One region of the Devosia sp. LjRoot3 genome, then DNA from elsewhere that is predicted to be linked to it. Evidence: predicted binding sites of a transcription regulator. Region 1 holds the regulator's gene; each other region holds the start of a gene.

Region 1 (7,252 bases):
TCATATTCAGCTCGTTGTCTTCCACGATCATGACTGTCTTGGACATTGGTCCTCACTTGCGTGCCTTTGGCACCGGCACTATCCCCGGTCCCAGCACCACGGCCCTTCGCTTCCCCATCGCCTTGGGGTATCATTCAATCCGTTACAAAACCTCAAATGAGGCCAAGACTTGCCGCTCGCAAAACCGTCATCGCTGGACCTCGAAGAGGTCGCCGGGGCCTGCCTCGGTTACCTTGCCGAAAACCCCGATGAGCTGCTGGCTTTCATGCAGCATGCCGGGCTCGATCCGCAATCTCTTCGTTCCGCGATCGGTACGAAGCGCCTGCAAACCGGGCTCATCGACTATTTTGCAGCAAACGAACCGATTCTGCTCGCACTCTGCGCAAATGCCGGCATGAACCCGGAATCGTTCATGCGCCTGTGGCACAAGCTCAACCCAAACGGATGACCCGAGGCGATGGATTGGCTGTGCCGCGACTGCCTCAGTTCCGGAACGGCGGCGGCTGAACCCCGCCGCTGTCCGCAATGCGGCTCGCCCCGAATCCGCAGCCATTCCGAGCTTTTTGCCCTCTCCATCGCCCATGTCGATTGCGACGCCTTTTACGCCTCAGTCGAAAAGCGCGATGATCCGAGCCTGCGCGATCGTCCGCTGATCATCGGCGGCGGCGTGCGCGGTGTCGTATCCACCTGCTGCTATATTGCTCGCCAGTCCGGCGTCCGCTCCGCCATGCCCATGTATAGGGCGCGCGAGCTTTGCCCCGACGCGGTGATCATCAAGCCCAACATGGCCAAATATGTGGAAGTCAGCCGGCAGATTCGCCGCCACATGGACGCGCTGACGCCACTCGTCGAACCGCTTTCCATCGACGAGGCCTTCCTCGACCTGACGGGCACCGAGAGGGTTCACAAGGCGCCCCCCGCCTTGACCCTGGCGCGTTTCTCCCGCACCATCGAGCAGGAGGTCGGCGTCAGCATCTCCGTCGGTCTCAGCCACAACAAGTTCCTCGCCAAGGTCGCCTCCGACCTCGACAAGCCGCGCGGCTTCGCCGTCATCGGTGCCGCTGAAACCCTGTCATTCCTCGCGCCAAAACCCATCAGTCTGATCTTTGGCGTCGGCAAGGTCTTCTCCGAGACCCTCAAGAAGGACGGCTATCACACGATCGGCCAGCTGCAGGAGGCCGACCCCCTCCAGCTGATGCGCCTCTACGGCGAATCGGGCGCACGCCTCGCTCGCCTTTCCCTTGGACAGGACAGTCGCCGCGTCTCGATCGATGGCGAGATGAAGACCGTTTCCTCCGAAACAACCTTTAACCGCGATCTCGCGACGCTCGAGGAGCTGTCCACCGAACTTCTCCAATGTTGCGAACGCCTCTCCGAGCGCCTGAAGGCCAAGAATATCGTCGGCGACACGGTGACGCTAAAGCTCAAGACAGCTGGATTTAAGTTGCGCACGCGCGCTCGACACCTGATGATGCCGACACAGCTCGCCAATGTGCTTTACGAGGCAGGACTAAACCTCCTGCAGCGAGAGGCAGATGGCACGCCGTTCCGCTTGATCGGCATCGGCATTTCGGGCATCGAAGCGGCCGACGGGTCCGATCCAACGGACCTTCTCGAACCGCAGGTTGCCCGCAAGGCAGCGGCGGAACGGGCCATGGACCGCGTGCGTACCCGCTTTGGCCGCGCCGCCGTCGTCCGCGGCAAACTCTATACTAGCCGGCCCGAAACCAGTTCGGCCCCGGCATCCGAAGAAGAAGCAGAAGACCTGGAAGGCAAGACCAGATGACCGATCCGATCCAAAAGCTCCGCGAATATGGCTACGAACTGCCCGCGCCCAAGGCGCCCGTCGCGAGCTATGTGCCCGTCACCCGCAGCGGCAATCTCCTCTATGTCTCGGGCCAGATCTCGACCGGCGAGAACGGCGTGGTGGGCGGACGTCTGGGGGACACAATGAACGTCCAGCAGGGCGGCAATGCTGCCGAGCTCGCCATCCTCAACGTCCTTTCGCACATCGTTTATTCCGCAGGCGTACCGCTGCAGGACATCAAGAAGATCCTGAAGCTGACGGTTCTCGTCTGCTCCGACAATGAATTCACCGAACAGCATCTCGTTGCCAATGGCGCATCGAACCTGCTGGTCGGCATCTTGGGCGACAAGGGCAAGCACGCCCGCGCCGCCTTCGGCGTTACCTCGCTGCCATTTGGCGCAGCGGTGGAAATCGACGCTGTCGTCGAAGTCTAGCACCCGCCTGTAATTGCACTGTCACGGAGGCGTGCGAACCGGACGCCTCCGATTTCACGGCAGATTTTTCATGACCGCACCGCTCTTTCCCCGCCCTGTCGCTCATCGCGGCCTGCACGATCGCGCCAGTGGCGTCATCGAAAACAGTGCCAGCGCCTTTGCCGCCGCCATTGCAGGCAATTTCGCCATTGAGTGCGATCTCCAGCTTACGAGCGACGGTCACGCTCTGGTCTTTCACGATGAGAAGCTCGAACGGCTGACGGGCGAAACCGGTCTTGTCAGCGACCTTACCCTCGCCGAAATGACCGACATGAAACTGCTCGACAGCGCCGCCGGCGACCGTCCGCAGACCTTCGACACTTTCCTCGAGCAAATCTCGGGACGAGCCCTCCTCCAGGTCGAGCTCAAGCACCAGCCGAGCCTTGATGCCACGCGCCGCCTCGCGACGGTTGCGGCCGAAGCGCTCGCCAAATATTCCGGTCCGACCACGGTCGAATCCTTCGATCCGCGCCTCATCGCTCTCATCCGCGAATACGGCTTTGCCGGCCCGCGCGGCATTATCACCTATGACTACGAAGGCGAAGACTATCCGCCTGGGATCACCGAGGACGAGCGCTATACGCTGCGCCACCTCCTCCACTGGCACGAGACGCAGTTCGACTTCATTTCCTGCGACAAGAACGCTTTGACGCTGCCCGCGATCACATTCTGGCGCGCCCTCGGCAAGCCGGTGACCGCCTGGACGATCCGGTCTAAGGTTGAAGCGGAGGCCGCGGCCCCCTACATCGACCAGATCGTGTTCGAAGGGTTCAACCCGGACAGTGTCTCCTAAAGAGCTTTCAGCAACCATCCATCCCTCGACGGCCTCCATTCCGGCCGAGCAGTGGAATTCCCTTGTGCCGGGCACCGATGGGGTGCCCGACAATCCCTTCCTCGACCACGCCTTCTTTCTCGCGCTCGAAGAATCAGGTTGCGCCAACGGCCGCACCGGCTGGCAGCCGCAGCACATCCTCATCAAGGACGAAGCCGGCACTGCCGTGGGCTTGTTGCCGCTGTTCCTCAAAACCCATTCCATGGGCGAATATGTCTTCGACCACGGCTGGGCCCAGGCGCTCGAACGCGCCGGCGGACACTATTATCCCAAGCTGCAGGGCTCCGTACCCTTCACGCCCGTGACCGCCCCAAAGCTGCTGGTCCCCTCGGACAGTCTCGAAATCCGCGCTGCCTTGCTCTCGACTGCCGAAGAGCTGGCCCGCCAGCGCAATGCCTCGTCCGTCCACCTCACCTTCCTTCCCGACGAAGATGCCGCCACGGCCACAGCCTCGGACTGGCTGAGCCGCGTCGACACACAGTTCCACTGGCACAATGACGGCTTTTCGAGTTTTGACGCCTTCCTCGAAACCCTCTCCTCGCGCAAGCGCAAGGTGATCCGTCGCGAGCGCCGCGACGCATTGGCCGAGGGCATCAGCATTCGGTGGCTCAGCGGAGCCGACATCAAGGAGCATCACTGGGATGCTTTCTTCGATTTCTACGAGGACACCGGTTCTCGGAAGTGGGGCCAGCCCTATCTCAACCGCAAATTCTTCTCGCTGCTCGGCCAATACATGGCCGACCGGATCGTCCTGATTTTTGCCTATGATGGCAGCGAGCCCATTGCCGGCGCTATTAATTTCATCGGCAAGGACCGGCTCTATGGGCGGAATTGGGGCGCTACCCGCGAGGTGCCATTCCTCCATTTCGAGGTCTGCTACTACCAGGCCATCGACTACGCCATCGCCCATGGCCTCAGGGTTGTCGAGGCAGGCGCGCAGGGCGAACACAAGCTCGCGCGCGGCTACACCCCGGTGAGCACGCATTCGGCGCACTGGATTGCCCATCCGGGCCTCAGGGAGGCCGTTGCTGACTATCTCGAGGCAGAACGCCCTGCGGTAACCCACGAGCAGTCGGTGCTCGAAACTTTCTCACCCTACCGACGCGGCGAACGCACCGATCGCTGATCGCGTGCGGCGGCAAAGCACCTTTCCCTCCCCGGCGATCGATTCTAAAACCGTCTTATGTTTTGGGACGCTTTCATTTTTTTGCTTCAAGCCGCGCTCGCCTTCGTCGTTTCGACGGCTCTTTTCGATGCGCTCCACTGGTTGCTGCACCGCTGGGAAAAATCTCCCAATCCGTGGCTGAGGAAATTCTCCTCCTGGCACTGGGTTCACCACAAGTTCCTCGGGCTCGATATGCAGGTTAACCCGGCCTATGTCCGGGCCAATATCTGGTTCCACGTCCTGCCCGAATACCTCACCGCAATGCTGGGAACTCTGCTGTTCCTTTTCGTCTTTCCCTGGCCGCCGATCGCGCTGGTCGCCGTGGTGCGCACCATCATGCTGGGCCTGACGCTGCGGGAAGAAGGGCTCGATTTCAACCACATGTCCATGAACCGCGTGGGAGGCCAGCAGGGCCTTCTGTGGGTAAACAACAATTACCACGCGATGCATCATGTCTATCCGCACAACTTCTTCTCCTCCTTCACCAATGTCTTCGATCTCGTCGCGGGCACGACCTGCCAGATCGAGGGGCGGCGCTTTCTCGTTACCGGTTCGGGTGGCGCCTTCGGCTCGGCCATGATCAGGGCGCTGGAAAAGCGCGGCGCCATTGTCGAAGTGGCAAAGTCAGGTGTCGATTTTTCCGCGGGCAGCTATGCCGGACTAGAAGAAAAGCTCGCGCGCGCCGATGTCCTCGTGCTCTCCCACGGCGCCAAGACCGACGATTGCTGGAACGCCAATTACGTCACCTTCCGCGATCTCATCGAGCGTTTCACCGCCATCGGCAAAGGCCGCCTGGCGCCACCCGAAGTCTGGGCGCTGGGCTCCGAAGTCGAATTTCATGGCGATATGGGCCTGGATGAACTCAAGGACTATTCCAGCTCCAAGCGCGCCTTTGCGGCCCGCGCTCGCCACTATTATCGTTCCGACGATCTCATTTACCGCCACATCGTCCCCTCGTCCTTCACCTCCGCCATGGGCAAGGGCGCGATGTCAGCGGAAACGGCCGTCAACATCGCGCTGTTTTTCATCACACGCGGTATCAAGTATGTTCCGGTGACATTGACGGGCCTTGCCGTCCTCAATTTCTTCCGCTTCCGCTACGCCAACAATGCCGGCGACGAAACGCTGGCCGCAGCCGAATAATCCGAGGGGCCAATGAGCTACGATCCGACCAATATCTTCGCCAAAATCCTCAAGGGCGAACTGCCTTGTCACAAGGTCTATGAAGACGAGACTGCGTTGGTGATGATGGACATCTTCCCCCAGTCGAGGGGCCACACGCTGGTCATTCCCAGGGCCGCTTCGCGTAACCTTCTCGATGCCGATCCTGCGGCTCTCGCGGAAGTCATCCCGCTGGTGCAGCGCGTCGCCAAGGCTGTCCAGACCGCCACCAAGGCCGACGGCCTGCGTCTGGCCCAGTTCAACGAAGCCCCGGCCGGCCAGACCGTCTTCCACCTGCATTTTCACATCATTCCCGCCTATGAGGGCATTGCCCTTGGCGCCCACGCCACCGGCCGCGCCGACGATGGCGAACTGGCCCAGTTGGCCAAGGACATTGCGGCAGCGCTCTAGCGCCCGGAAAACACCAAAACCCCAAGACTCTTGCGGAACATAGGTGGAACACATATAGTCGTTCCGTCTATGTTCCGATTCTGGGGTCGCCGGGCAATGCTGACGCGCAAACAACACGAACTTCTCATGTTCATTCATGAACGCATGAAGGAAAGCGGCATTCCGCCGTCCTTCGATGAAATGAAGGACGCGCTCGATCTCGCCTCCAAATCCGGCATTCACCGGCTGATCACCGCGCTTGAAGAGCGCGGCTTCATCCGCCGCCTGCCCAACCGGGCCCGCGCGCTGGAAGTGGTAAAGCTCCCCGATTCGATGAACCCCTCGCTTGGCGGCCGCAAGTCCCGCTTCGAGCCATCCGTGATCGAGGGCAATCTGGGCAAGGTCGCCTCGCCCCCCGCGCGCAGCACCGACGACTATGCCCGCCCGATCTCGATCCCCGTCATGGGCCGCATCGCCGCCGGTACGCCGATCGAGGCGATCCAGAGCCATTCCCACACCATCGCCGTTCCCCCGGAAATGCTCGGCGCTGGCGAACACTATGCGCTCGAAGTGCGCGGCGACTCGATGATCGAAGCCGGCATTTTTGACGGCGACACGGTGCTCATAAAGAAGCAAGACACAGCCTCGACCGGCGAGATCATCGTCGCTCTCGTCGATGACGAGGAGGCTACCCTTAAGCGCCTGCGCCGCAAGGGCAATACCGTGGCGCTTGAAGCTGCCAATCCTGCCTATGAAACCCGCATCTTCCCGCCCGACCGCGTCAAGGTGCAGGGCCGGCTCGTTGGGCTCCTGCGGAAATATTGATTAGCGTGGCCGCCACACCTGAAGCGGTGATGGCGGCTTATGCCGACCTGATCAACCGGCACGATTTTGCGCTGCTGATCCCCCTGATCGACCCCAAAGCCAGCTTCTGGTTCAGTTCTGGCACCTACCAGGGCCACGAGGCGGTGCGCGAAGCCTTCGAGCGTACTTGGCGACGTCTCGCCAACGAAACCTATTGGCTGGAAGACCTCGTCTGGATCGCCAGAAGCGCGGAAGCCGCCAGCTGTACATACCGCTTTCATTGGCACGCTACGATCGACGGTCAACGCGCCGAAGGCAAAGGTCGCGGCACGACGGTTCTTGCCAAAAGCGAGAATGGCTGGCGCATTGTGCACGAACACCTGAGCGCTTTTCCGAAGTAACTGGAGCCGCTTCTGGCACTCGTGCTCCATAAACGAGGGCGTTGCCGCGGCGACGGCGAAGCTTTCGCCCTCAAGGCGTGTCTCAACCGGGACCAGTCTCTCCGCGCATCCATACCTTCCGTCGCTGCGCCACCCAGCCTGCGGCATCGCGACCCGAACAAAAATGGCAAAGTTTAAGCCGATTTTTAGCGCCATCGCGCATCCTCTAGCCTGAATCTA
Region 2 (7,252 bases), on a different contig from region 1:
CCACTGCCTCACCAGAAGACCTGCGCGACCGGATCAGCGATACGGCGCTCTGGCCGGTGGCCATCTGGGGCGGGCGCAAGCCCATTCCGGTGCTGGGCGACATTCGGCTGGCCATGCGCCAGGAGCGGGCTGTCACCATAGATTACGAGGACGAGCAGGGGCGAGCCACTTCGCGAACTCTCTGGCCGGTGGGCCTGGCTTTTTACGAAGGCAAGCAGACCATCGCCGCCTGGTGCCTGTTGCGACAGGATTTTCGCAATTTTCGGACCGACCGCATCGTCAACCTGATCATCACCGAAGAGCGTTTTGGCAAGCGCCGGGCCGTGCTGGAGCGCGAATGGCGCGATAGCTGGTCGCGCGATCGCCGTGCGCATGAGGGGTAAGGGGTAACCGGACGGATTCACGTGAAACACAGCCCTAGGGCACGATGTTTCTCAGCTCAGCAAACACGTCGGGAGGGATGAAGCCGACGGCAAAGCCGGCAATCCAGAGAAGATGCACGCCTGAAATCAGCAGCGTGGTAGCGATATATCCGGGCTTTCGTGTCTTGTGTCGAAAGACGTCCTGGCCGAGCAATCCCCCGATCACGCCGAAACAGAGATCGAGGACAAGCAGCGTCACCTCGGGGATGCGCCATTGGCCAGTTTCGGCGAATTGCTTGTCGCGGCCATAGGCGAAAAACGAGATCACGCCCATGAGGGCATAAAGCGCGGCAAGCGGCCAGGACAGACGGCCGAGCAAAAGACCGACAACGATCAGTACAACCATCAACCCGGCCAAGGGCACCCGCCAAGTGGAATGGGCGGGCATTTCCGCCCCTCGGCGCATCTGCGCCAGGGTCGGCTTGGGATTGGCGCCCAAAATCGAGACGGAGCGGGCCTGAAGCCGCCCATCCTGCCCCTTGGCAGGTGCAAAAGACACGAAATCGCCCTGGCGTGGGCGCGTGGCAATTCGGCCAATATTGGAGATGTGAACGAAGTAGCGTTCGCCACCATCGGCCAGAATGAAACCGAAGCCGCGGCTGTCGTTCCACTGCACCAGTTCGCCTCGCAGCAAGGCTTCTCTCCTGTATTTTCTAGAAGATCGACTGGCGCAGGGGCAATTTGATCGGAGCCGGAAAACCGGTTTTTAGCTCCTCCCAAAAGCGATCGCGCAAAACTTCTGGAAAAACATGGCCTTGCGGCAGGTTTTCGCGCGAAAACCAGCCGGCCTCGCTGATGCTTTCGTTTTCGGCGGGATTGGCCGCAACGTCGATTTCGCCCGACACATAATCGGCAAGGAACCAGAATTTGACGATGCGGCCCCAGTCGTCGACCAGCTCGTCGATATAGGCCATCGTTCGCGCCTTTACGCGAAGGCCGGTTTCCTCAAACGCTTCGCGCTCGGCTGTCTGCCAGAGTTCTTCAGCGCCTTCGGCACCACCGCCGGGGCCGGCCCAGAAATCGTGTTTGCCGGGCCGAAAATGACGCACGAGCAGGATTTTTTCGTCGCGCAAAGCCAGAACGCCGGCAGAGATGCGGTGTTGCATGGGAACAAAAGACTCCGAAAGATCAGGCGGCGCCGAAATTGAGGCGGTAGCTCAGGGCTTCGGCGATATGGGGCCGGGCCACCTTATCGACGCCGGAGAGATCGGCAAGCGTACGCGCGACTTTCAGCACCCGATGATAGGCCCGCGCCGACAGATTGAAGCGTTCGGCAGCCTGCAGGAGCAGGGTCTGGCTTTCGCGATCGGGTTCGACCAGCTTTTCGATCAGGGTGGCGCCGGCTGCGGCATTGGTGAGTATGTCGGGCACGCCTGCCGCCTCATAGCGCTGGCGCTGCCGTTCGCGGGCGGCAGCAACGCGCCTGGCGACCGCGGAGGACGGCTCGGCTGCACCGGCGGCGCCGATCATGTCGGTCGCGGACACCGCCGGCACATCGATGCGGATATCGATGCGATCGAGGAAGGGGCCGGAAACGCGGGCCTGATAATCGGCGGCGCAGGCATTGCCGCGCTTGCAGATATGGCCCGGTGTGCCGGCCATGCCGCATTTGCACGGATTCATGGCGGCAATGAGCTGGAAACGGCTGGGATAGGTTACGCGGGCATTGGCCCGGGCGATGACGGTTTCCCCGCTTTCGAGCGGCTGACGCAGGCTGTCGAGGACGCTGGGGCCGAATTCGGGCAATTCATCGAGGAAAAGCACGCCATTATGCGCGAGGGTCGCTTCGCCCGGCCGCACTTTCAACCCACCGCCGACAAGGGCGGCCATGGAGGCGGAATGGTGCGGCGCGCGAAAGGGACGCCGATCGGAGAGGGCGCCACCGGCCAGTTCGCCCGCGATCGACTGAATCATCGACACATCGAGCAGTTCGCGGGCGCTGAGCGGCGGAAGGATGGAGGGCAGGCGGGCGGCCAGCATGGATTTTCCGGCGCCGGGCGGCCCGACGAAGAGGAGATTGTGGCCACCGGCGGCGGCGACTTCAAGAGCCCGGCGGGCGATGGTCTGGCCGCGGACGTCGGCGAGATCGGGCAGGACGGAGGCATCAACAAGCTGCCTTGCGGGTTTTGGCCGCGCCTGCAATTGCCGGCCGACAAGATGATTGACGAGCGCGAGAAGGCTATCGGCAGCGACGATGTCGATCTCGTCATTGGCCCAAGCAGCTTCTGGACCGGAGGCGGTGGAGCAGATGATGCCCAGATCGCGCGAGGCCGCGGCAATGGCGGCCGGGAGGACGCCATCGACATGGGCAAGGCGCCCATCGAGCCCCAGTTCGCCAAGGACCAGGAAACGATCCAGCGCATCCTGCGGGATGGCGCCCATGGCGGCCATCAGGCCGAGAGCTATGGGCAAGTCATAGTGGCTGCCTTCCTTGGGAAGGTCGGCGGGCGCGAGATTGATGGTGATGCGTTTGGGCGGCAGGCCCAGACCGGAAGCAACGAGGGCGGCGCGGACGCGCTCGCTCGATTCTTTCACGGCCTTGTCAGGCAATCCAACGACGAGAAATTTGGAAAGGCCCGGCGCAATCTGCACCTGCACATCGACCGGCACGGCCTCGATGCCCTGGAACGCCACGGTCGCGACGCGCGTCACCATGTGGAATGCCCCCAAACCCCTCACAACGCTAACAGAAGGAAGGGCCGAGTCAAGAACGGAGAGCGAACAAAGAATGGTCTGTTAACCATGCATGCTGCCACATTGGTTACCCTAAACCTCCGTTAACCGCGCCATGTTGAATCAAAGGCTCAGTTTGTCTTTGTGTTCCGAGTGTATTGATGGCCCGCGCCTTCCGTTTGCCCGCTCCTGTTTCCGCTCTATTGCGCAATGCCGTGATGGGCCTGGCGGTCACAGCCCTGGCGGCCTGCGCCACTGGCGGCGGGCTTTATGGTGCTATTCCGGGCGATAATCGTCCGCATGCGGCAGTCGATCGGGCGCGGTCTATGCCGGTGCAGGGCATCGACGTGGCGCGCTATCAGGAAAATGTCGATTTCGCCAAGGCGCGAGCCGCGGGCACGCATTTCGTCTTCATGAAGGCGACCGAAGGCAAGGACTATGTCGATCCCAATTTCCGCGTGAACTGGCAGCGTGCCCGGGATGCCGGCATGCCGCGCGGCGCCTATCACTTCATGACCTGGTGCTCCCTGGCGTCGGAACAGGCCAACTGGTTCGTGCAAAACGTGCCGGCCGATCCCAGCGCCCTGCCGCCGGTGCTTGATCTGGAATGGAACAACCATTCGAGCTGCAAGGTGAAGCCGAACAAGGCGGATGCGCTGGAAAAAATCCGGCTGATGCTCGATGTGATGGAGCGGCATACCGGCAAATTGCCGATCATCTATACGGACATGAATTTCCACCGCGATGTGCTCGCGGGTGAATACTTTCCGAACACGTTCTGGCTGCGTTCGACCGCTGCCGAGCCGCATGAGCGCTATGAAAACCGTCCCTGGACCTTCTGGCAATACACGCAGACCGGCGTTGTTCCGGGCGTGCGCGGCGAGGTCGACCGCAATGTGTTCTACGGCTCGACCAATGACTGGCTGATGTTCCTGTCGACCGGCTGCGACCCGCGAGCTATCGCTGCGCTTGCCCCCACGGGCCGCTGCCAGTTCGCCAAATAGGCTAGCCGCCTAAAAGACCCGAGGCCTTCACGCCATCGAAGACGAACTGCACGGCGAGCGCCGCAAGCAGAATGCCGACGATACGGGAGGCCACGGATAGGCCGGTGAGGCCAAGCAGGCGCTGGATCGGGATGGCGACAAGGAGCGTCACCCAGGCGAGGAACAGGATGACGATGATGGCGGCGATGACCAGCCAGAATTCGGCATCCGAATCCGCACCCGTGGTGAGCAGGATCACGGCGCTGATGGCGCCGGGGCCGGCCAGCAGCGGCATGGCGAGGGGAAACACGGAAATATCGTGAGCGTGGCGCGCCTCGCTCTCTTCCTCGTCGGTGGTGCCGGTGCCGCCCGAGTGGCGGGCAAAGACCATGTCGATGGCAATCAGCAGCAGCAACACGCCGCCTGCAGTGCGCAGGGCCGGAATGGTGATGCCAAAGATGTCGAGAATGACATTGCCGAGGAAGGCGAAGAACAACAGGATCAGCAGCGCGATGACGGCGCCGCGGGTCGCGAAGATTCGACGCTGCGCCGGCGAATGATCCTTGGTCAGCGCGGCGAAGATGAAAGCGATATCGGCGACGCCGACAGTCGCGAAAAGCGTCGCGAAGGCGACGAGAAAAGCCGAAGTGTCCACGAAGATCCCCGCAAAACCCAAAGCTGACACTTACGGGATTTGCGGGGTGTCGCCAAGCTCGGCTCAGGCGCGGCGCTTTTCGATGGCATCCCAGATGAGGACGGCGATGTCCGGGCCGCCGAAGCGCTTGATTTCGCGGATGCCGGTGGGAGAGGTGACGTTGATTTCGGTAAGGTAGTCGCCGATGACGTCGATGCCGACGAAGATCATGTCACGCTCTTTGAGCGCCGGGGCGATGGCGGCGCAGATTTCCTTCTCGCGCTCGGTGAGCGGGGAAAGTTCGGGGCGGCCGCCAACATGCATGTTGGAGCGGGCTTCGCCTTCGGCCGGGATGCGGTTGAGACCGGCCACCGGCTCGCCATCGATGATGATGATGCGCTTGTCGCCCTTGCGCACGTCCGGAAGATATTTTTGGATCATGAACGGTTCGGGATAGTTCTGCTCGAACAGTTCAATCAGCGAATTGAGATTGTGGTCGCCTTCCTGGATGAAGAAGACGCCGGCGCCGCCATTGCCGTAGAGCGGTTTTACAATGATGTTGCCGTGTTCCCGGCGGAAGGCGTGGATTTCGGCCCGGTCGCGCGTCACCAAAGTCGGCGGCATCAACTGCGGGAAATCGGTCACCAGAATCTTTTCCGGCGCGTTGCGCACGGCGGAGGGCGGATTGACCACCAGCGTCTTGGGGTGCAGACGCTCGAGAATATGGGTGATGGTGATGTAGTTCATGTCGAAGGGCGGATCCTGACGCATCAGGATCACGTCCTGGGTCGACAGATCGACGCGCTTCGATTCACCAAGGGTAAAATGCTGGCCCTTTTCGGCGTCGGTTACCGCGATCGGCTGGACGAGGGCGGTGACCACATTGTCGCGCAAAGACAGGGTATTAGCCGTGTAATGCAGCAGTTCGTGGCCGCGGGCCTGGGCCTCGAGCATCATGGCGAAGGTCGAGTCGCCGCGCGGATTGATGGTGGAGACGTGGTCCATCTGGACGGCGATTTTTAGCGACATTGTTGTCCCTTAGCTTTCGAACGCGTTGATGAGATGGCGTGGCCAGCGACCGGGTGCAAGGAAAATCACGTCGAAGCGGCAGGTCTTTTCAGCCTCGCGGGGGTGGCGCGCAAGCCAATGCTCCGCGGCCCGCACAATGCGCGATGTGTTTACCGCTTCGAGGGCTTCGGCTTCGAGCAAATGGGTGGCGCGGGTTTTCACCTCGACAAAGGCGATGGTGCCATTGCGTTCGACGACGAGGTCGATTTCCCCGATCGGGGTTTTGTAGCGGCGGTTTCTGATGCGGTAGAATTTGAGCTGCAGGAAAAGCGCTGCCAGCGCTTCGCCGCGCTGACCACCGCGTTCGGCAATTTGCCTTTTATTGCTGGGCCTTGAGGGCGAGGGCGGCATCGTAGACTTCTTTGCGTTTCAGGCCGTAGCGCGCCGCGATTTCGTCAACCGCCGAGCGCATCGGCTGATCGGCCATGGCTGCGAGGAGGGCGGCCTGCCAGTCTTCGGCGGCGGGAGCGCTCGGTTCGTCGGCACCAGCGACGACAATGACGGCTTCGCCTTTGGTTTCTTCGCCCGCGAATTTTTCCGCCAGTTCGCCAAGCGTCCCGCGAAAAGTGCGCTCAAAACGCTTGGTCAGTTCGAGGCTGACGGAGGCTTGGCGATCACCAAAGACTTCGGCCATGGCGGCAAGGGTGTCGTCGAGGCGGCGGGGAGACTCGTAAAAGACCAGTGTTTCACGTGAATCCACGTATCTTTCCAAGGCGTTAGTGCGGGCGCCGGATTTGGGCGGTAGGAAACCGTGGAAGGCGAAGGCGTCTGTGGGGAGGCCGGCGACGACCAAGGCGGATAGGAGGGCGGAGGCGCCGGGGATGGGGAAGACGGGCAGATTGGCTTCGGCGAGGGCCCGGATGAGGGGGAAGCCAGGATCGGAGAGGAGGGGGGTACCGGCATCGGAAATCAGGGCGATGGCTTCGCCGGCGGCGATGCGCGAGACAATCTCCTCGGCGCGGGCCCGCTCGTTATGTTCATGTAATGGCTGGCGTTTTCCGCGAATGCCGTAGTGGTCGAGGAGCTTTGCGGAGGTTCTGGTGTCTTCGCAAAGGACGATGCTGGCGGCGGAAAGGGTTTCGAGAGCGCGGACGGTGATGTCGCGGAGATTGCCGATGGGGGTCGAGACGACATAGAGGCCGGCGGCAAGCGGCGGAGCGCTAAAGGGCGAGCCGGCAATGAAATATTCGGCTTTGGATTCGGTCACGCCGGAAGCTCCTTGGGTTGAGACTTGCTTAACGAAATGAGGGCAGTTTGTTAACAGACTGTGAGCATCTCGGACCGCTTTCATGGGTTTTGGTCAGGTAAATGCCAAATGGCGGCGCGGCGTTTTTGCGCTCGCGCTCGGTCTGGCTTTGACCTCGTGCTCGCCGGGCACATTTCAGATCGGTTCGCGCACCTTGGGCTGGGGTGAACCCTCTGGCGATGGCGGGGGCGGGAATAGCGGCGGCGGTATGCTGACACCAAGTCCG
Region 3 (7,252 bases), 630 kb from region 1:
CGCCGATCTACGATCGCCTGAAGCGCAACGGTGTGCGTAACGCCCAGGTTCGCGCCCCCCAGCCCGGCGCTCTCGATGATCTCGTGGGCAAGATGGACCGCGTCGTCGTCGACGCCCCATGCACCGGCACCGGTACCTGGCGCCGCCGTCCCGATACCAAGTGGAAGCTGACCCCGGAACTCCTGGCCCAACGCCAGGCCGATCAGGCCGCCATCCTCGAAGAAGCGCTGCGCTTTGTGAAGCCGGGCGGCACGCTGGTCTACATCACCTGCTCTATCCTGCCCGAAGAAAACGACGATCAGGTCGCCGCTCTCCTTGCCGCGCATCCGGACCTATCGAGCGTGGACATTGCCAAAGCCTGGCGCAGCACATTGGTTACCGATCTGCCTGTGGGCCTGGCAACTGCCGGCGGTGGCATCCTGCTGACGCCGCATCGCACGGGCACGGACGGCTTTTACTGCCACCTGATCCGTAGGGCGTAGCATCCCACCCACGGTGTCATTCCCGCGAAAGCGGGAATCCCTGTTTCCGCGCCATGAGATTCCCGCTTTCGCGGGAATGACGCGGTGGTCGAGTGAACCACGGCGCCTCGCCCTTCGTTCAAGGAACAGTCGTTCAAGAACAAAGGGCCCAAAAATGTCCGCAGCCACTACCGACTACCAGACACCCCGCTCATGGCTGGTCCTCGCGACCTTTCTCCTCGTCGTCATAGGCGTCGGTGCCCTTATCGGCACCCAGTCTGTCCCCGGCGCCTGGTACGAGGCCCTCAACAAGCCACCCTTCAACCCACCCAACTGGATTTTTGGCCCGGTCTGGTTCGCCCTTTACGTGCTGATCGCCATCGCCGGCTGGCGCAGTTTTATCGACAACCCCACCAGCACCTCGTCAAAGCTCTGGTACGGCCAGATGGCGCTCAATTGGGCCTGGTCGCCGGTCTGGTTCATCGGCCAGATGATCTGGCCGGCCTTCGCCATCATCGTCCTGATGTGGTTTGCCATCCTCGGCTTCATTCTCGTCAACTGGAACCGCGACCGCCTGGCGGCATCGCTCTTCTTGCCCTACCTGGCCTGGGTCAGCTTCGCGAGCCTGCTCAATCTCTCGATTGGCGTCCTCAACTGACCGCCTTGGCACCGGCAGGTTGGTCCTCGCGCCTGCCGGTCCGCTCGAATTTCCGCGCCCAGCGCACCACCGGCTGTTCGAGCAGATAAAAGCTCAGCGTCGCCACGACCGCAGTGATTACCAACACCGCGGTGCTCGTCTGCAGCCAGGTCGCCCAGCCATTGGGGCCCGAGGTGCGGAATGAACCGCGCACCAGCTTTTCGAGCAGCCACATGATCACGAAGTGCCAGACATAAATGCCGAACGAGATGCGCGCGATAAAGCGCACCAGGCCATTGTCGAGCAGCCGCCCGACATAGATAGACGAGGGCAGGGTGGCGAGCGCAATGCCAACCGCCAGCGGCATGACGGGGAAGGCATAAGGAATGCCAAGCCAGCCAAAGCCTTCCGTCAGCCCGCCGATATTGAGCGCCATGATCAGCGCGGTCGCCAGGACGGCAAGTCCGCCAATGATATCCATGCCGATCCCGCGCCGGCTCTGAATGAGAACCTGAACCCCGGCTGCTAGTGAGCCGACGGCGAAAATGGCAAAGAACCCGATGGGATTAAACCGCGGCATCCACGCCTTGGCGCCGCCGACCAGCCCATGGTTCCAGCCGCGCTCGACCTCGTCGATAGGCGCATACTGCACCACGAGAACATGCACGATAAGCGCCACGCCGATCACCCCGAGCCAGGCCAGCCGTGCCGGCCAGCTTCGGGCCTTGAGCGCAAACACCGCCGCCATGCCCAGCGGCAGCAGCAGATAGGCTGTCACCTCAAAGCCGATCGACCAAAGCGGCCCATTATTATCGACCGGAAACAGCGTCACCCAATGCCAGTCGCTGACGAGGAACAGGCCGGCCACAAACCGGATGATCCGCTCGCCATCGAGCACCTTGCCGCCCAGCCACAGGTCGAGCAACAGGCTGACCACCAGCGCCAACCAAAACCCCGGCACGATCCGCGCCAGGCGCCGCAGCGTAAAAGTCCGAAGCGAGGGCATCGGCTTGCTTGCATCGAGTGCCAGCCAGAACGGCCGCGCCAGCAGAAAACCGCTGAGCACGAAAAACACTGTCACGCCAAAGCTGCCATAGACGAGGAACCGCACGACCGGCTCGGCGGCATCGGGCACGGCATTCATGTCCATGCGAAAGGCAAGGTGGTGCAACAGCACGCCAAGGCACGCCGTGGCCCGCAAAAAGTCTGCACCCAGCAATCGGTTGTCATTGGTCATCAAGCACGTTCCAGATCGGGGCTCCTCGCCCTAACGCCTCATCGCGCCGGTCGATCCCGCGGAGCGAGCTTGTGCCGCTTGCTGCAGCGTCAGTCCAGCCTTGCAGCGCGGGTGCTTGCGGAATCTTTTGCTCTGCTCTAAAGCCTCGCCATGACGCAAGCAGACACCGCCCCCGCCCAAGACACCATCCTCATTGTCGACTTCGGCTCGCAGGTCACGCAGCTCATTGCGCGACGCATTCGCGAAACCGGCGTCTACTGCGAAATCCATCCCTTCCAGTCCGCGGCCGCAGCCGTCGCGGCCCTGAATCCCAAGGGTATCGTACTCTCGGGCGGCCCCGCCTCGACGCTCGACGAAAACGCGCCGACGATCGATCCTGCGGTTTTCGCGGCCAACGTCCCGATCCTCGGCATCTGCTATGGCCAGCAGGCCCTCTGCATGGCGCTCGGCGGCAAGGTCGAAGCCGGCCATCACCGCGAATTCGGTCGCGCCGACGTCCACGTCGAAAAGCCCTCCGCGCTTTATGACGGCGTCTGGACCACCGGCTCCGACCACCAGGTCTGGATGAGCCATGGCGACCGCGTCGTCTCGATCCCCGAAGGCTTTGAAGTCGTCGGCACCTCGCCCAACGCGCCCTTCGCCATGATCGCGAACGAGGCCCGCCGCATCTGGGCCGTGCAGTTCCACCCGGAAGTCGTGCACACCCCCGATGGCGCAAAACTCTACGCCAATTTCGTGCACCAGATCTGCGGCATCCAGTCCAATTGGACCATGTCCGCCTATCGCCAGAAGATGATCGAAAAGATCCGCGCCCAGGTCGGCAGCGGCAAGGTCATCTGCGGTCTCTCCGGTGGCGTCGACTCTTCGGTCGCGGCCGTGCTGATCCACGAAGCCATCGGCGATCAGCTCACCTGCATCTATGTCGATCACGGCCTGATGCGCCTCAACGAGAGCGAACAGGTCGTCACCATGTTCCGCGACCAGTTCAATATCCCGCTGGTCCATGTCGATGCCTCCAAGCAGTTTCTCGGCGAACTCGAAGGCCAGTCGGATCCCGAGACCAAGCGCAAGATCATCGGCCGCCTCTTCATTGAAGTGTTCGAGGAAGAAGCCAAGAAACTCGGTGGCGCGCAGTTCCTGGCCCAGGGCACGCTCTATCCCGACGTCATCGAAAGCGTCTCCTTCACCGGCGGCCCCTCGGTCACGATCAAGAGCCACCACAATGTCGGTGGCCTCCCCGAGCGCATGAACATGCAGCTCGTCGAGCCCCTGCGCGAACTCTTCAAGGACGAAGTCCGCGTCCTCGGCCGCGAACTCGGCATCTCGGATAGCTTCATCGGTCGCCACCCCTTCCCAGGTCCGGGCCTCGCAATCCGTTGCCCCGGCGGCATCACCCCCGAAAAGCTCGACATCCTCCGTCAGGCCGATGCGATCTACCTCGACGAAATCCGCAAGTCCGGCCAGTACGACAAGATCTGGCAGGCCTTTGCCGTGCTGCTTCCGGTCCAGACCGTCGGCGTCATGGGCGATGGCCGCACCTACGAATTCGTCTGCGCCCTACGCGCCGTGACCTCGGTCGATGGCATGACTGCCGACTTCTACCAGTTCGACATGAACTTCCTCGGCAAGACGGCCACCCGCATCATCAACGAAGTCCGCGGCATCAACCGCGTGGTCTATGACGTCACGTCCAAGCCGCCCGGCACGATCGAGTGGGAGTGAGGTTCTAACGAACCTCACTTTTCCACCGGCCACCTACCGATCCTAAATCTCATTGACTCGCGCCACTTCATGGCGCTAGTTTTGAGGAGAACAAAAAGGGAACAATTGAGGTGTACCATGGAGTGGGAAGGGGAATTTGAGCCGGACCTGTTCGGCAATGCAAAGCCGACATTGCTCTCGGGGTTCTCTCAACACCGATCCTATTTTGGACTCGTTCCACCTCCGCGAGTGGCTCAGGAATTGGAGAGGGACGCACGGACTTGGGCGCGCGAAGCTCGGGCGACGCGCGTTACCCCTGCGAGCCAGTTTCATGTGTCGCTGAACGGAATTTCCGAGGGCGAACCCATGGCACCGGAGCTGTTGGAGGATGCTCTCGAGATCGGTGCCGCAATTCGCCGAGCTCGTTTCGAGATCATTTTCGATGTGTTGCAGACCTGGGATAAAAACAAGCGACGAAACTTTCCGACGGTGCTCTGTTGCTCCTCTTCGTCGCGCGGCGCCTTAGAACTCTATGAAGTGCTGCGGCGCGAAATGCGTCGCTACGGCATCAAGTCGCCATCCTCGTTCAATCCGCATATCACCCTGTTCTATAGCGATGGACGGGTACGAACGCGGAGTGTCGCAAGGCCCGTTCGGCTCCGGGTCGACGCCTTCTGGCTGATCCATAGCGTCGTCGGCACGGGCCGCCTTGAGCATCTGGCCCGCTGGCCGCTAGGCTTCTAGCTATTCCGCCGCTTGCGGCGACATCGGTGCCGATCGCAGGGGTGCCAGCCAGCTGACGCGCTGGCCTATCCAGTCCAGCACCGCCATCGCAACGCGCTCCACAGGTTTCCTGAACCGCCACTCGAAGAGCGCGGCGAAGGCGATTGCCAGCAGGAAGGTCGCAATCACCGTGACCAACAAGGCCACATGCGCCGGCATATAGAGATCGAGCAGGGTCAGCATGCTGATCCCCACGTTTTCGTGGATCAGATACCAGGAAAAGCTCAAAAGGCCGACCTGGGCCACACCCAGTGACAGGCCCGGCACGGCCGGAAAGGTCTTGCCCCTTACGAAGCGCACGAAGAGGCCCACCAGCACGAGATAGACCAGCGCACACACGGTCGCGGTTAGCCAACCATCATGCAGCTCGAACGAGTAGGCTTCGATCCAGACTACCGCGGTTGAAACCGCGATATTTGCGCCCAGCAGCTTGCCCGTGCCCGTCGTGCCCGCCTCGAACTGCCGCCCCAGAATGCCAACGGCGAAGAAGCTGAGATAGGGCGCAATGGCGAGGAATTTCAGCAAGGATTGCGGCGTGATCGGCCCGCTGCCGAAGTTGGAAAACAGCGTCGATACCGCCCAGATCGGCGCCATGACCAGCGCCAATGAGGCAAAGACCCGTGCAAAGCGCACGCGGTCGTGAAAGACGCCGGCGAGCAGGGCGACGAGAAGATAGAATTTCACCTCAACGGCAATCGACCAGAATGAGCCATCGACCCATTCTCCGATTTCGCCGACGAAAAAGAGGTTCATCACCACATCGAGCAGGTTCGGCGGGATGGCGTGGAATTTCGCCTCCGGCACGGACGGAATGTAAGCGACAAGCCCGAAGACGAAGAGGAGCAGCACCGCGGCGACAAAGGCGGGATAGATGCGCGAAATGCGTCGGGCGAGAAAAACGCCGACCGTCGCCGAGCGCTCCAGCGTCATGAAGATGCAGTAGCCCGAGATAATGAAGAAGAAATAGACCCCGACCCAGCCGAAAAACACCGGCCAGGGCGCGCCCTCGGTGATATTGAGCGCATAGGCCGGCAGGCGCGCGGTGAAGTGAAACAGCACGACGAGCAGGATGGCGATCCCGCGAAACATGTCGATGGTCTGGTCGCGCCTGGCACTCATTTGGAGGTCTCTGCCACGGCCGCAATCTAGCCCGTCTGCGGCACATACAGACATTAATGCCATGGCAGCGGTTAATAACCTTGGTTTTGCGCCGTGCAATTTGCATTCCGGGGGCAGCGTGATAAACGTGCCCCGGATTTGCTTGAGACCCAGAGACCGCCATGGCCGAGGACAATATTTTCCGTGAAGTTGACGAGGAGCTCCGCTCCGATCGCATGCGGGCGCTTTGGCGCCGTATTGCGCCTTTCGTCATCGGTGCGGCCGTGGCCATTGTGGCCGTCGTCGCGGTCAACGAAGGCTGGTCCTGGTACACCAGCAGCCAGTCGGCCCGTTCGTCCGAGGAGCTCTATGCAGCCCTCGCCAGCGCGGACAAGGACGACCTTGCGGCCGCCCAGGCCGAGCTCGATGCGCTCGCCGCCAATGGTTCGGGCGGATATCCGGTGCTTGCCGAATTCGCCAAGGCCTCGTTGCTCGCCAAGTCGGGCGACACTGCCGGTGCGGTCGCGGCCTATGACGCGCTCGCCAATGCCCAGTCCAACGTGCGCCTGCGCGAACTGGCCCTGCTGCAGGCGGCAACGCTCCTCGTCGATACCGGCACCCTGGCCGATGTTGAAGCCCGCGTTGCCACCATCGCCACCGATGACAACCCGATGCGCCGCGTCGCCCGCGAACTCATTGGTCTCGCCCAGTTCAAGGCTGGCGATGCCACGGCCGCGAAGGCTACCTTCGAAGCCGTGCTCAACGATCCGCTGGCCCAGGAAGGCATTCGCAATCGCGTTGCCTATTACATCGCCCAGATGACCTCGGCCGGGCTCATCGCCGAAGAGACCACCTCTGACGCCGAAGTCGCCGCCGACGCCATCGAGACCATCGTTGATGGCGACGAGGCTGCGCCCGCGCCTGCGGCTCAGTAAGAAATACAAACCAGCTAGGGAGCGACCATGACGGTCACAGTAGCCATTGTCGGTCGCCCCAATGTCGGCAAGTCGACCCTTTTCAACCGCCTCGTCGGCCGCAAGATCGCGCTTGTCGATGACACGCCCGGCGTGACCCGCGACCGCCGCGAAGCCGAGGGTCATATCGCCGACCTCACCTTCCGTATTCTCGATACTGCCGGCTATGAGGACGTCAAGGACGGCTCCCTCGAAGACCGCATGCGCCAGCAGACCGAAATGGCGATCCGCGAAGCCGACGTCATCCTGTTCATGATCGACGCTCGCGCCGGCGTCGTGCCGCTCGACCAGCGCTTTGCCCAGGTCCTGCGCAAGGCTGGCAAGGACGTCCACCTCGTGGGCAACAAGGCCGAAAGCAAAT
Region 4 (7,252 bases), 1.0 Mb from region 1:
GCCGGCGAGCGGGCCGCGACCGGCTTCATCGACGCCGACGACGCAACGGGCGCCGCGGTCATAGGCCATTTGCTCATGGCTGAAATCGGGGAAGTCGGCTTCCGGTGCGAAGAGTTCGGCGGTGGATTCGATCGTGGCGGTGACTTTGCGCGGCATCAGCGGGCCCGGCCGAAGCCGGCCTCCATGGCTGCACGATCCGCGGCGAAGAAATGATGGCCGATGCGGTTGGTTTCGCCGACGAAATCGGTGAGGGCCTTGCTGTCCGACATGGCAGCAGAGATGTCGCCGAGGATGACGAGGCGCATGGAATAGTTCTGCAGCTTTTGGATGAAGTGGCCGGCCAGTTTGTTGCTGAGGACGAAAAAGTCGGGGTCAAGGCGCGACACGGGAATGGCGACGGCGTCGACTTCGAGCCCATAGGTGGCGCCGATGACGTCGAGCGCGTCCTGCTCGGAGGCGAGCAGCGGCCCGGTCTCGTCGAGCAGCATCACATTGAGGCCGTTTATCTTCTCGATGGCCACGCCTGTCGTCCTCTGGTCATTTTTCTGGGGTCACTGATATAAGAGTCTGGCCGGGGGGCAAAGACGAGAGTGTTTTGATGCGCGCTTGTGCACGCCTTGCCGCCCTGCTGCTGCTCACCGTGCCCGCAGTAGCCGAACCTTTTCATCATTCTTATGGCGAGTGGCGCGAATATTTTCGCGATTGGCTGGCGGCTTGCCCCGACGCCATCGTGGAAGATTCAGCCGATTATTATGGCTATTCGTGCTTTGCCAGCACCGGCAGCCAGATGCAGAACAGCGCCAGCCTGCCGGCCTATAAGCTGACGCTGATCCGCAATCGGCTTGATGGCGAGCTTGATCTTGCAATCACCGTGGCGGCGGATGAGGGCTCTTATGATGAGAGCCGGCCGATGCGGCTGCTGTTTGCCGGGGATGGGCCGGTGATGCTGGCCATGGGCGAGGAACTGGAGACGCGGTTCAACGTCACCAATCAGTATTTTGTGGCCGATGCCGATCTTGAGGCGCAGTTGATCGAGCGGATGAAGGAGCGGGCTTCGCTCAAGCTCATCGTGCCGATGACGGGCGCGGAGCAGCCGGCTGATATCTGGCTGTCGCTGCAGGGCGTCATGGCCTCGCTCGATTTCATGTCCACTTACGCGCGGAAAGTGGAACAGTACTAGGGGCGCATGCTGACCCAGGTGTGGGCGGCTTCGATCTTTTCGGCCGTGCCTTCGGCATTTTCATATTCCTCTGCAAGTTCCCAGAGGCGATGGATATCGGTGAGGAGGGTGATGCGGTCGCGGTCGAGCGTGCGACCGCTGTGGCGCTCGTAGCTGTCGATGATACGGCGGGTGAGGTCGGGCGAGGTCAGGTTGGAATAGATGAATTCCTGATGCAGCGGCCCAAAGCCGGAATCGCCGAAGTCGAAGATGCCGCCGAAGCGGTTTTGCGCGATGTCATGGGCCATATTCCAGCCATGGCCGTCAAAGAGCCCATAGGTGATGCCGTGGGGGTCGGGGCCGAGATTTTCCAGTTTTTCCAGTGCCTCTTCGGCCCAGGGCGCTAGGGCGGGGGGCAGATGGGGCGCAATGCGGTGGCGGATGGTTTCTGCATCGAGCCACTCCTGCACCGGGCCGGCGCCGGCATTGGCCAGCAGGTCCGGATTGATGGCGTGCAGGTGTGCATAAAACTGGCCGAGGCGTTCGCCGATTTCGGCGCGCATGCTTTCGGGCACCTTGTCATACGCGGCGGGGTCGAGGGCGCGGCCGGGCAGTTTGGCGTGGATCGTGTGAGTGACGGGGATGTCGTGGAGATCCATGCGCGGCACGGGCATCAGGACGCGCGGGCCGATGACCGAGAGCAGCAGCACTTCGCGGCGAAGGGACTGTTCGGCCACCTCGTGTCGCGGGAATTTTATGATGTAGCGATCGTCGATATCGAGGGCGACGCTATCCCAGCCATCGGCGAGAATCGTGAAACGGGCGCCGGCAAATTGGGGATGGCCGGCGACGGTCAGTTCGCGCAGGCGTTCGAGAGACATGTGGGCGGGAATTTCTGGCACAATTTGCCTCGTTGACGATGCAGAAATTTCGTGGCGGTCTCACCCCCGATTTATCGACGGAATGACCATGACTCTCAAGCCCGGCGCCGGACTACTTTTCGACATCGATGGAACGCTGGTCGAGAGCGATCCGCTGCATCTCGAAGCTTTTAATCGGGCCTTTGCGCCTTATGGGCACCATTTCGACCGCGAACGCTTTGGGCGCGAACTGCAGGGCCTCGCCAATGAGGCGATCGGCTCGCAGTTTCTGCCGCATGAGACGCCGGAGCGGCGGTGGGAAATCATGATGGAAAAGGAAGCCCTGTTCCGCTCGCTGGCGGCTGAGGGCGTCGAGCCGGTGCATGGGCTTTTTGCGCTGCTGGATTGGGCCGACGCCATTGGCCTGCCGGCGGTGGCGGTGACCAATGCGCCGCGGGACAATGCCGAGCAATTGCTGGATAGCATCGGGGCGCGGCACCGGTTCAAGGGGCTGGTGATTGGGGATGAACTGGAGTTTGGGAAGCCGCATCCGCTGCCTTATCTGGAGGGGCTGAAGATACTCGGGGCCGATGCCAAGAACTGCGTGGCTTTCGAGGATTCGCGGACCGGGTTGAAGTCGGCGACGTCGGCGGGGATTGCGACGGTTGGGATGGCGACGGGGCTGGAACTGGCGCAGTTGCTGGAAGCGGGCGCGACACTGGCGGCGCGGGATTACACCGATCGGCAGATGCTGCGGTTTATCGCCGAGCGCGTTGGGGCGAGCGAGGCGCTGAGCGCATAGTTGGTTTCATTGCCGGGCCTGGTCCGGAAGTCTCTCGCGGAGGCATGGACCACCGGGACAAGCCCGGTGGGGACGCAGGATGGGAGGTTGTACTCCTAGGCAAGCACCCTCACCCGTCTCGCGCTATGCGCGATCCACCCTCTCCCCGAGGGGGAGAGGAATAGAAGGGGTCACCGATACATCTATGGGAACCGTCCTGTTCTTCTCCCCCTCGGGGAGAAGGTGGCGCGTAGCGCCGGATGAGGGGGAGCTTCAGAACAAACTCATCTGCTTGCTCTCCAGCGTCGGCGGGACGAAGAGGTCGGTGCGGAGACCCGGTAGTTTCGTGTCGAGGCCGTAGCGTTCGCGGGCTTTGTCGAAACGCTGGCGGAGGAGGGTGGCGTAGGGGCCCTCGCCGGTCATTCTGGTGCCGAAGCGCGAGTCGTAGTCTTTGCCCCCGCGGGTGTCGCGGACGAGGGCTAGGACGTGGCGGACGCGGTCGGGGAAGTGGCGGAGGAGCCATTCGCGAAACACGTCGCGGACTTCGCCGGGGAGGCGGAGGAGGATCATCGAGGCGGCGAGGGCTCCCTGGGCCTTGCCGGCGTCGAGGATGCGTTCGAGTTCCATGTCGTTGATGGCCGGGATCATCGGCGAAGCGAAGATGGCGGTGGGGACGCCGGCTTCGCTGAGGGCGCGGATGGCTTCGAGGCGCCTTGCGGGCGAGGAGGCGCGGGGCTCCATCTTGCGGCTCAGTTTGTGATCCATGGAGGTCACTGAAATGGCGACCTTGGCGAGGCCGAGCTTTGCCAGTTCGGTGAGCAGGTCGAGATCCCTAAGGATCAGCGCCGACTTGGTGGTGATCATCACCGGGTGGCGGGTTTCGAGCATGACTTCGAGAATGCCGCGGGTCAGCTGGTGCTTGCGCTCGGAGGGCTGGTAGGGGTCGGTATTGGTGCCCATGGCAATGGGCTTTGGGCGATAGGATTTTGCGCCGAGTTCGTTGCGCAGAGCCTCGACGGCATTGGTCTTGACGTAGATCTCGCGCTCGAAATCGACGCCGGCCGAATGGCCGAGATAGGCGTGGGTGGGGCGGGCATAGCAATAGGAGCAGCCATGCTCGCAGCCGCGATAGGCATTGATCGAGCGCTCGAAGCCGATATCAGGGCTGTCATTGGTGGTGATGATGCTCTTGGCGCGCTCGGCATGTTCTACCGTCTCGGTCATGGGCAGGGCTTCAACGACACCCCAGCCATCATCGAAATTTTCGCGCGAATGCGTTTCGAAGCGGCCGGTATGGTTCGACTGGGCGCCGCGACCGCGGATGCGGTCGGAATTGAGCAGCTCACGCCGCGCCAGGTCGGCGTCGCGGCTCTGGCTGAGACGTTCGAGCGCTTCGAAGCTTGGGGCCTGATAAAGGGCCATGGCATATCTCCTGCTGCTTCCGCCGAGGTTGGAATCGACCTCGTCGGCGCGTTCCAAATCTAGCAATCGAATGAGAACACAACAAGAACGATGTTTAGTTTTTGTTCTCAATTTTTCGCGCCGCAATGCAGCCCTGCGCGAATTTGGGCTGGACGGAACAACCCCGCGGGAGTAGTGAAGGCGCCCCCGAAAATGGGGCGCATTAGTTAAGTCTAGAATTTAGCATTGACCGCCAATCCCTCTGGGGATTAGTTAAGCGCGGTCTAAACTGATGGCTGCTGACAGGCCTTGTCGCAGGAAAATTGGAAAGCGCTGTCGAACTCCGGCGATGCCATGCGTCGCGAGGGTGTCACGCGCTTTAGTGAGGGTATGGACATGACGACAGACACAGCAACATTCGACGCGCTTGAACAAAGCGCTCCCCATCATCCTGACAATGCGGCGCGCAACCGGTTGGTCATCGGGCTTCTGCTCGTGTCCACCTTTGTGGTGTTCCTCAACGAAACCATCATGAGCGTGGCTATCCCGCACCTGATGACCGATCTCGGCGTCACAGCGAGCCTGGCGCAGTGGCTGACCACCGCCTTTCTTCTGACCATGGCCGTGGTGATCCCGATCACCGGCTTCCTGTTGCAGCGCCTCAATACGCGGCCGATCTACATGATCGCCATGTCGGTCTTTACGGCCGGCACGCTGATCTGCGCCGTTTCGCCCGGAATTGAACTTCTTATTGTCGGCCGCGTGGTGCAGGCCGTTGGCACGGCCATCATGATGCCGCTGCTGATGACCACGGTGATGTCGCTGGTGCCGCCGGAAGGGCGGGGCAAGGTCATGGGCAACATTTCCATCGTCATGTCCGTGGCTCCGGCCATCGGCCCGACGATCGGCGGGTTTATCCTTGCCCATTTCGATTGGCGCTTCATGTTCTATTTCACCCTGCCCATTGCCATCCTGGCGCTGGTCATCGGTGCTAGCCGCATCCGCAATGTCTCGACGCCGCGTTATGCGCCGCTCGATGTGCTCTCGGTCATTCTTTCGGCCTTTGCCTTCGGCGGTCTCGTCTATGGTCTGTCGAGCCTGGGTGAAGGCGCGGAGCATGGTTCGGCCATTCCGGCCTGGGCGCCGATTGCCGTGGGTCTCGTTTCCATGGCCGCTTTCGTCTGGCGCCAGTTTGGCCTCCAGAACGAAGACAAGGCGCTGCTCGACCTGCGTACGCTGCAGCACAAGAACTATACCTTTGCCCTGATCACCATGGCCGTGGCCATGGTGGCGCTGCTGGGTAGCTCGATCCTCTTGCCGATCTATACCCAGAAGGTGCTCGGCCTTGATACCTTGCAGACCGGCATGCTGCTGCTGCCGGGTGGTCTGCTGATGGGCGTGCTTGGTCCGGTGGTTGGTCGTCTCTATGACCGTTTTGGTCCCAAGCCGCTGCTGGTGCCGGGTGTCATTGCGGTTTCGGCCGTGATGTGGGCGTTGACCCTCGTTAGCCAGCATACCCCGGTCTGGGCCGTGGTTGCCGGCCACATCGTGCTCAGCGTTGGCCTCGCCTTCACCTTCACCCCGCTCTTCACCTCGTCGATGAGCTCGGTGCCGCCAAAGTTCTACTCGCATGCCAGCGCCATTCTGGGCTCTGTGCAGCAGGTCGCCGGTGCGGCGGGTATCGCGCTCTTTGTGGCGGTGATGAGCCTGCAGACGGCGGCGGGCGCAGCGGCTGGGCTCGACGCGGTCGATGCCCTGGCGGCGGGTATTCGCGGCGGGTTCCTCTGCGGCGCCATCGTGTCGTTGCTGATGATCGTTGCGGCCTTCTTCGTGAAGCGGCCGGAAGGCGGTCACGGCGGCCCGGCGATGGGTCACTGATGACATGAGAAAAGGCCGGGCGATTGCCCGGCCTTTTTGTTTGGGGACCTATCAGGCGAACAGCTTGCCCAAAAACTTCGCGGCTTCGGCAACGCCTTCGGCGGAGACTGAATGGCCGAGGCCCGGCTGGATGAAGCGGCTGGTGGCTACGCCGAGCGGCGACAGTTTGGCCTCGGCATTGGCGACTTCGGCCACCGGCATCATGTGATCTTCGGTGCCGTGAACCAGCAGCAGTTTTGAGCCTTTTATCGGCTCCAGCGGCTCGGGCGAGGCGAGGCGGCCGGAGAAGGCGACGACGCCGGCGACCGGCCAGCGACCAGACGCTATGGCGTCGAGGGCCATGATCGAACCCTGCGAGAAGCCGACCAGCGCGACGCGGTCGAGGCGTCCGGCAAAGCCTTCTCGGCCGATGATATCGGAGAGGATGGCATCGAAGGACGGTCGCGCGGCGGCGACGCGGGCGGGGCGGTTTTCGGTGGTGACGCCGGTGACGCAAAACCACTGGTGGCCGGCATTGAACCGGCCCGGGCCGTCGGGGCTGACGAATTTTGTGTTCGGTAGGGCCGGGGCGAGGGCCGGAGCGAGGCCACCGATATCGGCACCAGAGCTGCCGACGCCGTGGAGGAGAATGACGAGACTGTCGCTCATAATGTCACCTCATGAAGGCCTGGAATGTTCGGGCCGCGGGGCACGATGCCATTGGGGTTGAGCGACTTGATGGAATAGTAGCCGCGCTTGATGTGGTCGATGTTGACCGTCTCACGGATGCCTGGGAGGTCGAGCACGCGGAGCATATAAGCCTGCAGGTTCGCGTAGTCGGCGATACGCCTATAATTGGTCTTGAAGAGGCCGTGATAGGCGGCGTCGAACCGGACGAGGGTCACAAAGGCGCGGATATCGGTTTCGGTCAGCGTGTCGCCGAAGAGGAAGCGCTTCCCTTCGAGGCGGGCTTCGAGCGTGTCGAGGGCCGCGAAAATGTCGGCATAGGCTTCGTCATAGGCGAGCTGGGTCGTGGCGAAACCGGCGCGATAGACGCCGTTGTTGAGCCGTGGATAGATGTAGTCGTTGAGCGCATCGATCTCGGCGCGGAGGGCGTCAGGGTAGAGGTCGTATTCGTCCGAGGCGAGGTCGCCAAAGCCGGAATTGAGCATGCGCAGGATGTCGGCGCTCTCA

What was found. Region 1 encodes LexA, which represses DNA repair genes until DNA is damaged. Its sites were predicted from a motif close to TGTTCNNNNTGTGTTCNG; they were not measured.
Region 2: a site for LexA is predicted at 3,129-3,146, ahead of ACSQ2A_RS15400 (YifB family Mg chelatase-like AAA ATPase). Genes of this name have one in related genera too.
Region 3: a site for LexA is predicted at 4,144-4,161, ahead of ACSQ2A_RS03540 (2'-5' RNA ligase family protein). Genes of this name have one in related genera too.
Region 4: a site for LexA is predicted at 4,295-4,312, ahead of ACSQ2A_RS01555 (PA0069 family radical SAM protein). Genes of this name have one in related genera too.

The regions. Positions count from the first base shown of each region.
Region 1 covers NZ_CAXUPK020000001.1:1,353,184-1,360,435, reverse strand. Annotated here, with positions in the region: gene ACSQ2A_RS06615 (response regulator) at 1-46, opposite strand, end outside; gene ACSQ2A_RS06610 (DUF3572 family protein) at 170-448, shown strand; gene ACSQ2A_RS06605 (DNA polymerase IV) at 458-1,786, shown strand; gene ACSQ2A_RS06600 (RidA family protein) at 1,783-2,241, shown strand; gene ACSQ2A_RS06595 (glycerophosphodiester phosphodiesterase family protein) at 2,312-3,073, shown strand; gene ACSQ2A_RS06590 (GNAT family N-acetyltransferase) at 3,063-4,238, shown strand; gene ACSQ2A_RS06585 (hypothetical protein) at 4,320-5,420, shown strand; gene ACSQ2A_RS06580 (HIT family protein) at 5,433-5,849, shown strand; gene lexA (transcriptional repressor LexA) at 5,946-6,653, shown strand; gene ACSQ2A_RS06570 (YybH family protein) at 6,659-7,033, shown strand.
Region 2 covers NZ_CAXUPK020000004.1:168,804-176,055, forward strand. Annotated here, with positions in the region: gene ACSQ2A_RS15385 (helix-turn-helix transcriptional regulator) at 1-383, shown strand, start outside; gene ACSQ2A_RS15390 (DUF1294 domain-containing protein) at 418-1,056, opposite strand; gene ACSQ2A_RS15395 (NUDIX domain-containing protein) at 1,076-1,528, opposite strand; gene ACSQ2A_RS15400 (YifB family Mg chelatase-like AAA ATPase) at 1,551-3,077, opposite strand; gene ACSQ2A_RS15405 (glycoside hydrolase family 25 protein) at 3,257-4,099, shown strand; gene ACSQ2A_RS15410 (MarC family protein) at 4,101-4,733, opposite strand; gene gshB (glutathione synthase) at 4,797-5,741, opposite strand; gene ACSQ2A_RS15420 (YraN family protein) at 5,751-6,131, opposite strand; gene rsmI (16S rRNA (cytidine(1402)-2'-O)-methyltransferase) at 6,100-6,987, opposite strand; gene ACSQ2A_RS15430 (penicillin-binding protein activator) at 7,070-7,252, shown strand, end outside.
Region 3 covers NZ_CAXUPK020000001.1:721,315-728,566, forward strand. Annotated here, with positions in the region: gene ACSQ2A_RS03520 (RsmB/NOP family class I SAM-dependent RNA methyltransferase) at 1-482, shown strand, start outside; gene ACSQ2A_RS03525 (TspO/MBR family protein) at 637-1,119, shown strand; gene ACSQ2A_RS03530 (acyltransferase family protein) at 1,112-2,335, opposite strand; gene guaA (glutamine-hydrolyzing GMP synthase) at 2,486-4,057, shown strand; gene ACSQ2A_RS03540 (2'-5' RNA ligase family protein) at 4,403-4,780, shown strand; gene ACSQ2A_RS03545 (acyltransferase family protein) at 4,781-5,938, opposite strand; gene ACSQ2A_RS03550 (tetratricopeptide repeat protein) at 6,100-6,852, shown strand; gene der (ribosome biogenesis GTPase Der) at 6,880-7,252, shown strand, end outside.
Region 4 covers NZ_CAXUPK020000001.1:309,112-316,363, forward strand. Annotated here, with positions in the region: gene ACSQ2A_RS01530 (ribonuclease HII) at 1-156, opposite strand, end outside; gene ACSQ2A_RS01535 (DUF4180 domain-containing protein) at 156-521, opposite strand; gene ACSQ2A_RS01540 (hypothetical protein) at 599-1,180, shown strand; gene ACSQ2A_RS01545 (phosphotransferase family protein) at 1,177-2,040, opposite strand; gene ACSQ2A_RS01550 (HAD family hydrolase) at 2,129-2,821, shown strand; gene ACSQ2A_RS01555 (PA0069 family radical SAM protein) at 3,074-4,222, opposite strand; gene ACSQ2A_RS01560 (MDR family MFS transporter) at 4,598-6,079, shown strand; gene ACSQ2A_RS01565 (alpha/beta hydrolase) at 6,131-6,727, opposite strand; gene ACSQ2A_RS01570 (glutathione S-transferase family protein) at 6,724-7,252, opposite strand, start outside.